DNA from 2 places in the Methylibium sp. Pch-M genome. Region 1 is predicted to be linked to the other one. Evidence: predicted binding sites of a transcription regulator. Region 1 holds the regulator's gene; the other holds the start of a gene.
What was found. Region 1 encodes FliA, which starts transcription of late flagellar genes. Its sites were predicted from a motif close to CTAAAGTTTNNNNNNNNNNNGCCGNTA; they were not measured.

Region 1 (5,937 bases):
CCTTCGATCAACAAGCTGCTGGTGGTCAACACCGCCGTGCAGGGCGAGACCATCGACGACGTGATGACGTCCTACCGTGCCGCCGCCTGCAAGGGCATCGTGCTGTCGAAGCTGGACGAGGCCGTGAAGCTGGCGCCGGCGCTCGACGCCGTGATCCGCCACAAGCAGAAGATCGTCGCGGTGGCCAATGGCCAACGCGTGCCCGAGGACTGGCATCGCCTGTCGGGTCAGGCCCTGGTGCACCGCGCGCTGCGCGCCACCGGCAGCCCGGCCTACAACTTCGACGCCAGCGAGATGAACCTGGTGTTCGCCACGCCGCAGATGACGGAACGCCGCCCCGTGCCGGCCGGCCGCGCCTGAGCTCCCCGATCCCGACGACCCCGCTGCCGCCATGTCCGCCGACCTGCCCCGCCGCGCCTGCCGCCCCGCCACCGACAGCTGGTACAACCAGCTCGACGACCTGCCGACCCACCCCGCACCGGTCGACCAGGCCCAGGGCCTGCGCCGCCTGTTCGTGAGCCGCACGATGCGCTGCATCCCGGTGGTGTCCAACCCGAAGATCGCCTTCGGCGGCGCGCTGCTGGAGCGCCTGTGCAGCGCCTACGCCGAGCAGGGTCTGCGCACCCTGGTGGTCGACGCCGGCGAGAACGCCCGTGCGCCGGCCGAACTGGCCAGCTTCGACCTCGCCGAGGGCGTGGAAGTGCTGAGCCCGCACGTGAGCTACCTCGCCGCCGGCGGCCTGACGCTGCGCTTCGTGGATGCGAGCGGCTCGACCTCCGGCTTCCTCGACGCCATTTCCGAAGCCGCTCCCGACATCGATGTGCTGCTGGTGCATGCCAGCGCCACCGAACTGGCCCGCCTGTTCGCGCGTCGCGTTCAGGAGCTGCAGGCTGCCACCGTGCGCCCCATCGTGCTGTGCGACGAACAGCCCGACAGCGTCACGCACGCCTATGCGGCCATCAAGCTGCTGGCGACGCGTGCCGCCTTGCTGACGCACGACCTCCTGTTCAGCGCCCCGCCCGATTCGCCGCGCGCTGCCAAGGTGGCCGAACGCATGGCGCGCTGCGCCGACGACTTCCTGGGGGCCACGCTGCACGACTGGGTGGCCGTCGACCCGACCGAGGCGCCCACCGACGGCCCGAGCCTGCGGCTGAAGCGCCTGGCGCGTGAACAGCTCGCCTGCGCACTGCCGCACACCGTGAGCGACAGCGTGTTCGGCGCACTGGCCGGCGAGATCGGCGCACGCTCCGCGCTGCCGTCGCTGGGCTCGCGCCTGCCGCGGTCGCGCTGAATCCCCGATCGAAGACCGAACGAACCGCCGAACACCGCCTGGAGCCCGACATGTACACCGCCACCGGTCGCCTCGAAACGAACGCCATGATCAAGCAGTACAGCCCGCTGGTGCGTCGTCTTGCGCACCAGATGATCGCCAAGCTGCCGGCCAACGTGGAGATCGACGACCTGATCCAGGTCGGCCTGATCGGCCTCACCGACGCGATGTCACGCTTCGACAGTGCGCAGGGCGTGCAGTTCGAGACCTTCGCCACCCAGCGCATCCGTGGCGCGATGCTCGACGAGCTGCGCGGCAGCGACTGGATGAGCCGCGGCAACCGCAAGCAGCAGCGCGAGATCGAGATCGCGGTGCACAAGCTGCAGCAGCAGCTCGGCCGCGCGCCGGCGGAGAGCGAGATCGCCAAGCAGATGGGCCTGTCGCTCGCCGACTACCAGGAGCTGCTGGGCAAGGTGCGCGGCACGCAGCTCGTCTATCTGGAGGACATGTCCGGCGACGATGGCGACAACGACTTCCTCGATCGCCACGTGGCCGACGAGAACGAGAACCCGGTGGCCCTGCTGCAGGACCATCGCATGCGCCTCGCGCTGATCGAGGCCATCAAGACCCTGCCCGAGCGCGAGCAGTTCGTGATGGGGATGTACTACGAGCAGGACATGAACCTCAAGGAGATCGCCGCGGTGCTGGGCGTGACCGAATCGCGCGTCTGCCAGCTGCACAGCCAGTCGATCGCGCGGCTGCGCGCCAAGCTGCGCGACCACTGAACCCCAAAGAAGAAACGAGCACGAGACAACCATGCTGAGCCTGTTCAAGAAGACCCCAAGCGCGGCCGCGGCCGCCGACCCGGCCCCCGTCGCGGCGCCAGCTCCCGACCTGCGCCAGGCGGTGCAGAGCATCGCCCAGGCGGCCTCCCGTCTCGGCCGTGACGCGGCCGAGGTGCGCGGCCTGATCGAAGACAGCAACCAGGTCAACCAGCGCCAGGTCCAGGCGCTGCAGACGCTCGGCAGCCAGCTGGGCGAGGTGCAGCGCGCGCAAGGGGGCATCGGCACCACCACCACCGAGAGCCTGAAGGCCGTGGAGCGCGCACGCGCCGCGGTGGAGCAGGTGGGTACCGAGGTGGGCGGCATCGTCGACACGCTGCGCCAGGTGGCGGCAGCGGCCGGACAGATCACGCAGATCGCGCTGCAGACGCGCCTGGTGGCGTTCAACGCCTCGGTCGAGGCCGGCCGGGCCGGCGAGGCCGGACGCGGCTTCGGTGTCGTGGCCGACGCGGTGAAGGACCTGTCGGCCAAGGTCGAGGCCTCGTCGAAGCAGATCATGAGCACCGTGGCCGAGCTCGACCAGCGCGTCGGCGCGCTGGCGCGCGAGATCCAGTTGCGCGAGGGTGAGGCGCCGCAAGGCGCCTTCCACCGGGCGCTGGCCGAGGTGCAGGGCGGGGTCGGCAGCATCAGTGCCGCGGCGGTGCAGAGCCGCACGATCTGCGACGGCCTGAACGAGCAGATGGCCGCGATCGACCGCGAGATGCAGCGCTCCAGCCAGACGCTGGGCAGTGCCACGGCGCGCAGCGAAGCCTTCCTGAAGGTCAGCGAGAACATGATCGAGGTGGTGGCCGACTGCGGCATCGACACCGACGACACGCCCTACATCCGCGGCGTCCAGGAGGCCGCCTCGCAGATCAGCAAGCTGCTGGAGGACGCGCTGCGCACCCACACCATCGCCGTCGCCGACCTGTTCGACGAGAACTACCAGCCCGTGCCCGGCACCAACCCGGCCCAGCACACCACGCGCTTCGTCGCGCTGGCCGACCGGCTGTTCCCGCAGGTGCAGGAGCGCCTGCTGACGCTGAACCAGAAGGTCGTCTACTGCATCGCGGTCGACCGCAACGGCTACGTCGCCACCCACAACCGCCAGTACTGCAACCCGCAACGCAGCAACGACCCGGTGTGGAACACCGCGAACAGCCGCTACCGCCGCATCTTCAACGACCGCACCGGCCTCGCGTCGGCGCGCAACACCCGGCCCTTCCTGCTGCAGACCTACCGGCGCGACATGGGCGGCGGCAACTTCGTGCTGATGAAGGAAGCCGCGGCACCGATCACCGTCAACGGTCGCCACTGGGGCGGCGTGCGGCTGGCCTTCCAGTTCTGAGCCCGACCCGATCGACGCAGGACGGCGCCCCGGGGCGCCGTTTTTCATGGGCGAGCGCCAAGCCCGGACATTCGGCAGGTGCATTGCGGCCGGCAGCGCGAACGCGCACAGAATGCGCCGCATGAAGAAGTCCCCCGCACTGCTGTGCCTGCTTGCGCTGCTGGCCCTGCCCTGGGCCGCTGCGGCCTACACCGAGGCGACTCCGGCCGCCGCACCCAGCCAGTTCATCTTCGCCTGGCCGCTCGGCGAGGCGACCCTGAAGCCGCGCGGCGCGAGCACGCGCGGCGTGCCGGTCGAGCTCGACACCGCGGCCAGCGAGGCCTGGAAGCGGCTGCGCGAGCCCGGTCTCAGCGCGCGCGAGCGCGACCGCCGCGCCATCCTCGCGATGGCCGGTCCCTACCGCGTGAGCTTCGACTTCCTCGAGGTGCTGCGCTTCGATCCCGCGCTGAAGCCGGACGCGCCCTACCAGAGCTGGGGCACCGAGCAGGTGTTCGTGTCCGAGGACCGCGGCGACTTCATCGCACTGCAGCACATCCTGGTGATGCGGGTGCAGATGCAGGACGGCCAGGTCAGCGAGCCCATCGTCGTGCGGCACTGGCGGCAGGAGTGGCGCTACGAGGCCGACAGCCTGCTCGCCTACGAAGGCCGCAACACCTGGGTGCGCCGGCCGGTACCGGCCGGTGAACGCAGTGGCAGCTGGGTGCAGAGCGTGCTGCAGGTCGACGACTCGCCGCGCTACGCGGCGCGCGGGCGCTGGCAGCACGGCGACAGCTTCTCCACCTGGATCAGCGACGAGACCTGGCGCCCGCTGCCGCGGCGCGAGTTCAGCGTGCGCAGCGACTACCAGGTGCTGGTCGGCAGCAACCGCCACACCATCACGCCCGGCGGCTGGGTGCAGGAGGAGAACAACCTGAAGCTCGCGCTCGGCGACGGCGGACGGCCACGCGCGACGCTGCCCTATCTGGCGCGCGAGTACGGCGTGGCGCGCTACGAGCGCATCACCGGCCACGACTTCAGCGCCGGCCAGACCTACTTCGAACGCACCGAGCCGTTCTGGGCCGAGGTGCGCGCCGCCTGGCGCCGCATCGGCAGCGCCCAGCCGCGCTTCGCGCTGCGCGCGCCGGTCGACCAGGGCGGACTGTTCGCGCCCTTCTTCGAGTACGCCGAGGGCCTGGTCGAGGGCAAGCGTTTCGACGTCGACGATGCCCGGCGCTTCATCGACCGGACGCTGGCCGAGCGCTACCTGGCCGGCCTGCCGACGCCGCCGTGACCGCCACCGCCGGGCGTGCGTGAGGCGTCCTCACTCGCCCCACGGCAGCATCAGCGTCACCAGCAGCAGCTTCTCGAACTCGGGCGCGAAGCGCTCGATGATCGCCTCGGGGTCCGGGCACAGCGTGGAGTCGGTGATCAGCCCGAACTGCACGCCGCCACCGTAAGAGAGGATGGACACGCCCATGCCGATGTCGCCCGACTGCGGCACCCAGAACATGGTCTGCCGCAGCGTGGCACCGCAGAACTTCAGCGGCTCCTTCGGGCCGGGCACGTTGGTCATGACCGCCGTCGCCTTCTTGGCGAACAGGTTCAGCAGCGCGTGCTGCACCGGCTTGACCAGCAGCCCGGCGATGGCGAGCACGCCGAACGCGAGCACCGGCTGGTAGCTGCCCTTGAGCTCGTTCATGCGGCGGCGCACCGCGTAGACACGCTGCACCGGGTTGGCGATGCCGATCGGCAGCACCAGCGGCACCAGGCCGAAGCGGTTGCCCAGCTGATGCGCCTTCTCCAGCGGCCGCAGGTTGACCGGCACCATCGCACGGATCTCCTGGCCGGTGGGGTCGTCGCCCTTTGCCTCGAGGTAGCCGCCGATCGCGCCGGCGGCGCAGGCCAGCAGCACGTCGTTGATCGACGCGCCCAGTGCCTTGCCGACCGAGCGCACGTCGTCCAGCGGGATCGGCTCGCACCAGGCCACGCGCTTGCTGGTGCCGGGCTTGCCCTTGAGCCGCGTCGGCGAGTCGTCGGGCATCAGCGCGAGCGCAGCGACGTCCTTGACGATCTGGGCGCCGGTGAGCGCCATCTCGACCGAGCCGAACAGCGGCTGCTGCGGCTTCGACAGCAGCTCGACGGACTTGGCCACGCCGTCGCCGTAGAGGCCGATGGCCTTGATCGCGACGTCGGTGATCGGCTTGAGCACCGCATCGCTCAGCCAGTCCTTCTCGTCGTCGGGCTTCTGTGCGCGCTCGGGCGGCGGCTTGCCGCCGTCGGTGATCGACAGCATCACCGAGATCAGCGCGATGCCGTCGGCGATGCAATGGTGGATGCGCGCGATCATCGCGCTGCCGCGCCGGCCCTCGACGTCGGGGTAGTCCTCGATCAGGTGCAGCTGCCACAGCGGGTGGGCCGGGTCGAGCGGGGTGGTCGCCAGCTCGGCGGCCCGCGCCTCCAGCGCCTGGCGCGGGCTCTGTCCCTTGCGCGGCGCCAGTCGCTCGCTGCGCACGTGGCGC
Region 2 (5,937 bases), 1.9 Mb from region 1:
ACCGCCAGGGCGGCACCGTCGGCATCCAGGCGCGAGGCCTTGATGTCGAGCTTGTAGGTGCCGTCGTCGTTGGCCACCAGGTAGGCCGACACGCCGGTGTCGCTGGTCTTGCGGTTGATCGCCTCGGCCACCTGGCCCAGACGCTCGAGACCCGAGCTCGCCTCGGCGATCGCACCCACTTCGACCACCAGCTCGTTGGCGCCGCCGTCGTCGATGGTGATCTGCAGGTCGCCGTCGGCGATCTCGTCCAGCGTCGTGATGTCGGTGTCGTCCTTCGCCAGGTCGGCGCTGGAGATTTCGGCGTAGGTGATCTTCGACAGGTTGCTGGCCGCCGCGTTGGTCAGCGCGCCGACCGTGATGTTGTCGCCGGCGCCGGCGCCGACCTGGAAGGCCGCCGCGGTGAAGGAGCCGTCGAGCAGCTTGCGGCCGTTGAAGCTGGTGTTCTTCGCCACGCGGTCGATTTCGTCGCGCAGTTGCGTGACTTCGGCCTGCAGGGCCTTGCGGTCGTCGGCGCTGTTGGTGGCGTTGCCCGACTGGACGGCCAGTTCACGCATGCGTTGCAGCATGTCGCCGACCTTGCCCAGCGCGCCTTCAGCGGTCTGTGCCAGCGAGATGCCGTCGTTGGCGTTGCGCGCCGCGACGTTGAGGCCGCGGACCGACGCGTTCATGCGCTCGGCGATCGCCAGGCCGGCGGCGTCGTCCTTCGCGCTGTTGACGCGCAGGCCGGAAGACAGGCGCTGCATGGACGTCGCCAGCGACGACTGCGAAGTGCCGAGGTTGCGTTGCGCATTGAGCGAAACGATGTTGGTGTTGACTGACATAGCCATGATCTGAATCTCCTGAACGGTTGAAATGACTCTCCGGCAGCGCCGGCATTGCCTCGGTGGCTCGGCCCTGGAGCCTCATCACCGTGAACTAACCCTCGATCTCCGACAGCGGGTTTCGAGGGCCTGCTGCGCCCGGCGTACGTCATCCTCAGATCTCGTGGGAGGGGCGGAATGGTTGTGCCCTCTACGAAACATCGGTCGCCTACTCCGGACCCCGGAACCGATCGCTTGGTCCCGTTGTGGGGGTTATCGGAGCCCGTCCTGGCAACTTGAGGGCTGCGGGTTTCCTGTCAGCCTGGCCGGGAAGAGCACTTTCCTCCTCACCACGGCTGTCATCGGCATCTCCCGCCGCCACTTGAGCGGCCGCAGCGACCCGCCGCCTACTGGGGCGTGTAGGAAGTTGCCTGACACGGGCGGTCGAAGAAGCGAGACCCGAACCACAGAACTGGGCTGATGTTCCTGTGCATCTCCGATCTTCACAATCCATTTCACGCTGAAACGAACACCCGCTGCACCAGCGAAAGACGACCGGCCACCGCACAAGGAGCACCCTGATGAACACCGAACAGATCCTGATCGAGATTCGCGAAGCCAATCTGTCCTACCTGATGCTGGCGCAGAGCCTGATCCGCGCCGACCGCGACCAAGCCCTGTTCCGCCTCGGCATCTCGGAAGAGACGGCCGACCTGATCGGCCTGCTGAGCCCGGCGCAGATGATGAAGATCGCCTCCGGCAACACGCTGCTGTGCCGCATGCGCGTCGACGACGAGATGGTGTGGAGCCTGCTGACCAACCACGGCAAGGGCGCCGCCAACGACAGCGTCAGCCGCCTGCACGCCAACATCCTGATGGCGGGCCGCCATCAAGAGGCGGCCTGACCAACGACACCCGGCGCGGGATACCGAGCCACCCTCTGACGACCACTGCGAGACAGACACCATGCGCAACAAGAGCATCCTCACCGAAGCCAAGCAGATCGAACGTGCCGTGACGCTGATCCAGCTCGGTGCGCGCCTGCAGGTGCTGGAGTCGGAGACCGACCTGTCGTACGAGCGCCTGCTGCGCCTGTACAAGGAAGTGGCGGGCAAGTCGCCGAGCAAGGGCCAGTTGCCCTTCTCCACCGACTGGTTCATGACCTGGCAGCCGAACATCCACGCCAGCCTGTTCCTGAACATCCACGAGTACCTGAACAAGGTCGCGGCGCTCGACGAGATCGACACCGTGATCAAGGCCTACCGCCTCTACCTCGAGCAGACCGAAGCCCAGGGCCTGGAAGCGCTGCTGTCCGTCACCCGCGCCTGGCGCCTGGTGAAGTTCGTGGACAACGGCATGCTGACCATGACCGAGTGCTCGAAGTGCGGTGGGCATTTCGTCACGCACCCGCACGAGATCGGCAAGCACTTCACCTGCGGCCTGTGCAACCCGCCGGCGCGCGCCGGCAAGGGCAAGGCGGCGGGCGCCCTGCAACTGCACTGATCCCCACCCGCCGGCGGCCACCCACGGCGCCCGCCCCTCCTCCCGCGGCCCCCTTCCGGGACGCCCTCGATGTCATCTGCCCTGCCCGTCCCGCCGGTCACCGCTGCGCGGCCCGACCCGGCGGCCCCGAGCGTCACCCGCCGCGGGCCCGCATTGCAACGCCTCTGGCCCCTGCCCGCCTTGCTGGGCTGGGCCGTCGCCTGGGCGCTCTTCCTGCTGCTGCGCTCGACACCCGCACCGCTCTGGCTGGCGATCGCCTGCGCTTCGGCCACCGGCCTGGCCCTTGGCAGCCTGAGCGGCACCCGCATGCGCAGCCTGATCGTTGCGGCCGGGTTTCCGGTGTCGCTGCTGGCCAGCGGCGCCGCGAGCGGACTGCCCGGCTGGGCCTGGCTGCTGCCGCTGGCCCTGCTGCTGCTCGCCTATCCGCTCCAGGCCTGGCGCGACGCACCGCTGTTCCCGACACCGGCCGGCGCACTCGACCGCCTGGCCGAGCGCGTGCCGCTGCCGCCGGGCGCAACCGTGCTCGACGCGGGCTGCGGACTCGGTGCCGGACTCGCGGCGCTGCGCCGCGCCTACCCGCAGGCCCGGCTGTTGGGCGTCGAATGGAGCTGGCCGCTGGCGCTGGCGGCCCGGTTGCGGCACGGCGGTGCGCCGGTCAGCGCCGCAGTCCGCCGCGGTGACATGTGGGCCGCGGACTGGCGCCCCTGCGCCATGGTCTATCTGTTCCAGCGCCCGGAAAGCCTGCCGCGCGCGGTGGCCAAGGCGCGCGCGGAACTGGCCGACGGCGCCTGGCTCGCCAGCCTGGAGTTCCCGGCGCTGGCCCTGGAGCCGCAGGCCCGGCTGCAGTGCCCCGACGGCCGGCCGCTCTGGCTCTACCGCGCGCCCTTCACCGCCGCGGGCGGCGCAACGGCGCCCGACGCCGCGCCCGCACGGCGCCCAAGTTCCCGCTCCAGGCGCCGATAAGGGCTTGAGCCGGCGCGTTTCGCGCCCCGCTCCGCCTTGCCTCCGGCTGGCCTGCCGTTCGGCCGGCCGGCAGCGCGTCGGGCGGTCCGTCACGTTCTGTCACCGACCGCACGCCTCAAGTCCGGTGACACCGGGCCGATAAGCAAGGACAGAACCCTCCGCAGGGCCTCGGGCTCGCGGCATCTCAACCGGACCGCTCACCATGTTCGTCATCATCGGCTACGTCGTCGCGCTGGGCTGCATCTTCGGCGCCTACGCCATCCACGGCGGGAACATGCAGGTCATCCTGCATGCGATCCCGACCGAGATGATGGCCATCGGCGGTGGCGCGGCCGGCGCCTTCGTGGTCGCCAACCAGCCCAAGACGCTGAAGGCGGTGCTGAAGGCGATCCCGACGCTGCTGAAGGGCTCCAAGTACACCAAGGCGCGCTACATGGAGTTGATGGCGCTGCTCTACGACATCCTGCAGAAGGCCCGCAAGGAAGGCCTGATGGCGATCGAGAAGGACGTCGAGGACCCGCACAATTCGCCGCTGTTCAAGAAGTACGCGACGGTCGGCTCCGACCACCACGTGGTGGAGTTCGTCACCGACTACCTGCGCATGATGGTGTCGGGCAACCTCAACCCGCACGAGATCGAGTCGCTGATGGACAGCGAGATCGAGACCCACCACCACGAGGCGCACGCGCCCGCGGCCGCCATCGGCCGCCTGGCCGGCGCGCTGCCCGCCTTCGGCATCGTCGCGGCGGTGCTGGGCGTCGTGAACACCATGGGCTCGGTCGGCCAGCCGCCGGCGGTGCTGGGCGGCATGATCGGCTCGGCGCTGGTCGGCACCTTCCTGGGCATCCTGCTGGCGTATGCGGTGGTCGAACCGCTCGGCGGCCTGCTCGAGCAGAAGAACGATGAGGGCTCCAAGGAACTGCAGTGCATCAAGACCACGCTGCTCGCGAGCATGCAGGGCTACGCCCCGGCGATCGCGGTGGAGTTCGGCCGCAAGACGCTGTACTCGACCGAGCGGCCGTCTTTCAGCGAACTCGAAGGCCACGTGAAGGGCAAGAAGTGAGCAACCTGACCGAAGCGCGGTCGGTCCGCCGCCGGGCCGCTCCCCAGGCGGACCGCGCCCCAGGGGCCACTCAGGGCCCCTTCGTGGCCCATGGGGGCAGGAGCCGTACTCGGCGACGTGGGGGCATGTGATGGCCGGTGACGCGAAGAAGCTGCAGCCGATCATCGTCAAGAAGATCAAGAAGGGCGGCCATGCCGCGCACGGTGGCGCGTGGAAGATCGCCTACGCCGACTTCGTGACGGCGATGATGGCCTTCTTCCTGCTGATGTGGCTGCTCGGCTCGACCACCGAGGGCGACCGCAAGGGCATCCAGGACTACTTCAACAATCCGATCAAGGTCTCGATGATGGGCGGCTCCGGGTCCGGAGACTCGTCGAGCGTCGTCAAGGGCGGTGGGCAGGACCTCACGCGCAGCACCGGCCAGGTGAAGCGCGGCGACGTCGAAGCCGAGCGCAAGAGCTACACGCTGCAGGCGCTGAAGGCCACGCGCGCGCAGCAGGCCTCCGCCGAGGCGGAGAGCCTGAAGATGCTGAAGGGGCGTGTCGAATCGAAACTCGCCAACGATCCGCGCTTCAACGAGCTGAAGGCCCAGATCCGCTTCGACATGACGACCGACGGCCTGCGCATCCAGATCGTCGACGAGCAGAACCGACCGATGTTCGCGACCGGCTCCGCCGTCGTGCAGCCCTACATGCGCGAGTTGCTTCGCACCATCGGCGGGGTGCTGGCCGAAGTGCCCAACAAGCTGACGCTGGAAGGCCACACCGACACGGCGGCCTTCAGCGCCGGCGCCAGCGGCTACAGCAACTGGGAGTTGTCGGCCGACCGCGCCAACGCATCGCGCCGCGAGCTCATCGCCGGCGGATTGGCCGACGAGAAGGTGCTGCGCGTGCAGGGCCTGGCCGCCAGCAGCCTGTTCGACCGCGAGCAGCCGCTCAACCCGGTGAACCGGCGCATCAGCATCATCGTGATGAACCGGGAGGCCGAGGACCGCTTCCACGGCAGTGCGGACACCGAGGTGCAGCCGCCGGCCCTGGAAGTCGCGACGGCACTTGCCGAATCGGCCTCAAGTCCGCGGGCCGACACCCGATAACCCGTACAGAACACCGCATGGCCCGCCCCAGGGCAGCATGAACCGATAGCGCGCGAGGACCCTGACCATGAGCACCCCCGACCTCAAATTCCTGATCGTCGACGACTTCTCGACCATGCGCCGCATCGTGCGCGGCCTGCTCAAGGAGATCGGCTACGTCAACGCCGACGAGGCCGAGGATGGCGCCGTGGCGCTGCAGATGATGAAGACCTCGAAGTACGACTTCGTGGTCAGCGACATCAACATGCCCAACATGAACGGCTTCGACCTGCTCAAGGCCGTCAAGGCCGACGACAGCCTCAAGCACATCCCCGTGCTGATGGTGACGGCCGAGGCGCGCAAGGAAGACATCGTGCTGGCCGCACAGACGGGAGCGGCCGGCTACATCGTCAAGCCCTTCACGAAGGCGACGCTGGAGGAGAAAGTCCAGAAGATCATGCAGAAACTGGCGGCCACGGCCTGAAGGACAGCCCATGAAGATGGACGACACGGCCTTGCTGGCCCATCCGCCGACG

Region 2: motA (flagellar motor stator protein MotA) is a predicted target of FliA. The motif match lies at 3,381-3,407, and genes of this name have one in related genera.

The regions. Positions count from the first base shown of each region.
Region 1 is NZ_CP029606.1:1,072,348-1,078,284, forward strand. Features, by position in the region: gene flhF (flagellar biosynthesis protein FlhF) at 1-360, shown strand, start outside; gene C1M51_RS05055 (flagellar biosynthesis protein) at 392-1,291, shown strand; gene C1M51_RS05060 (RNA polymerase sigma factor FliA) at 1,342-2,055, shown strand; gene C1M51_RS05065 (methyl-accepting chemotaxis protein) at 2,087-3,439, shown strand; gene C1M51_RS05070 (DUF6607 family protein) at 3,561-4,709, shown strand; gene C1M51_RS05075 (wax ester/triacylglycerol synthase family O-acyltransferase) at 4,740-5,937, opposite strand, start outside.
Region 2 is NZ_CP029606.1:2,995,658-3,001,594, reverse strand. Features, by position in the region: gene C1M51_RS14495 (flagellin) at 1-827, opposite strand, end outside; gene flhD (flagellar transcriptional regulator FlhD) at 1,382-1,705, shown strand; gene flhC (flagellar transcriptional regulator FlhC) at 1,767-2,303, shown strand; gene C1M51_RS14480 (trans-aconitate 2-methyltransferase) at 2,373-3,266, shown strand; gene motA (flagellar motor stator protein MotA) at 3,469-4,329, shown strand; gene motB (flagellar motor protein MotB) at 4,460-5,422, shown strand; gene cheY (chemotaxis response regulator CheY) at 5,490-5,885, shown strand; gene C1M51_RS14460 (protein phosphatase CheZ) at 5,896-5,937, shown strand, end outside.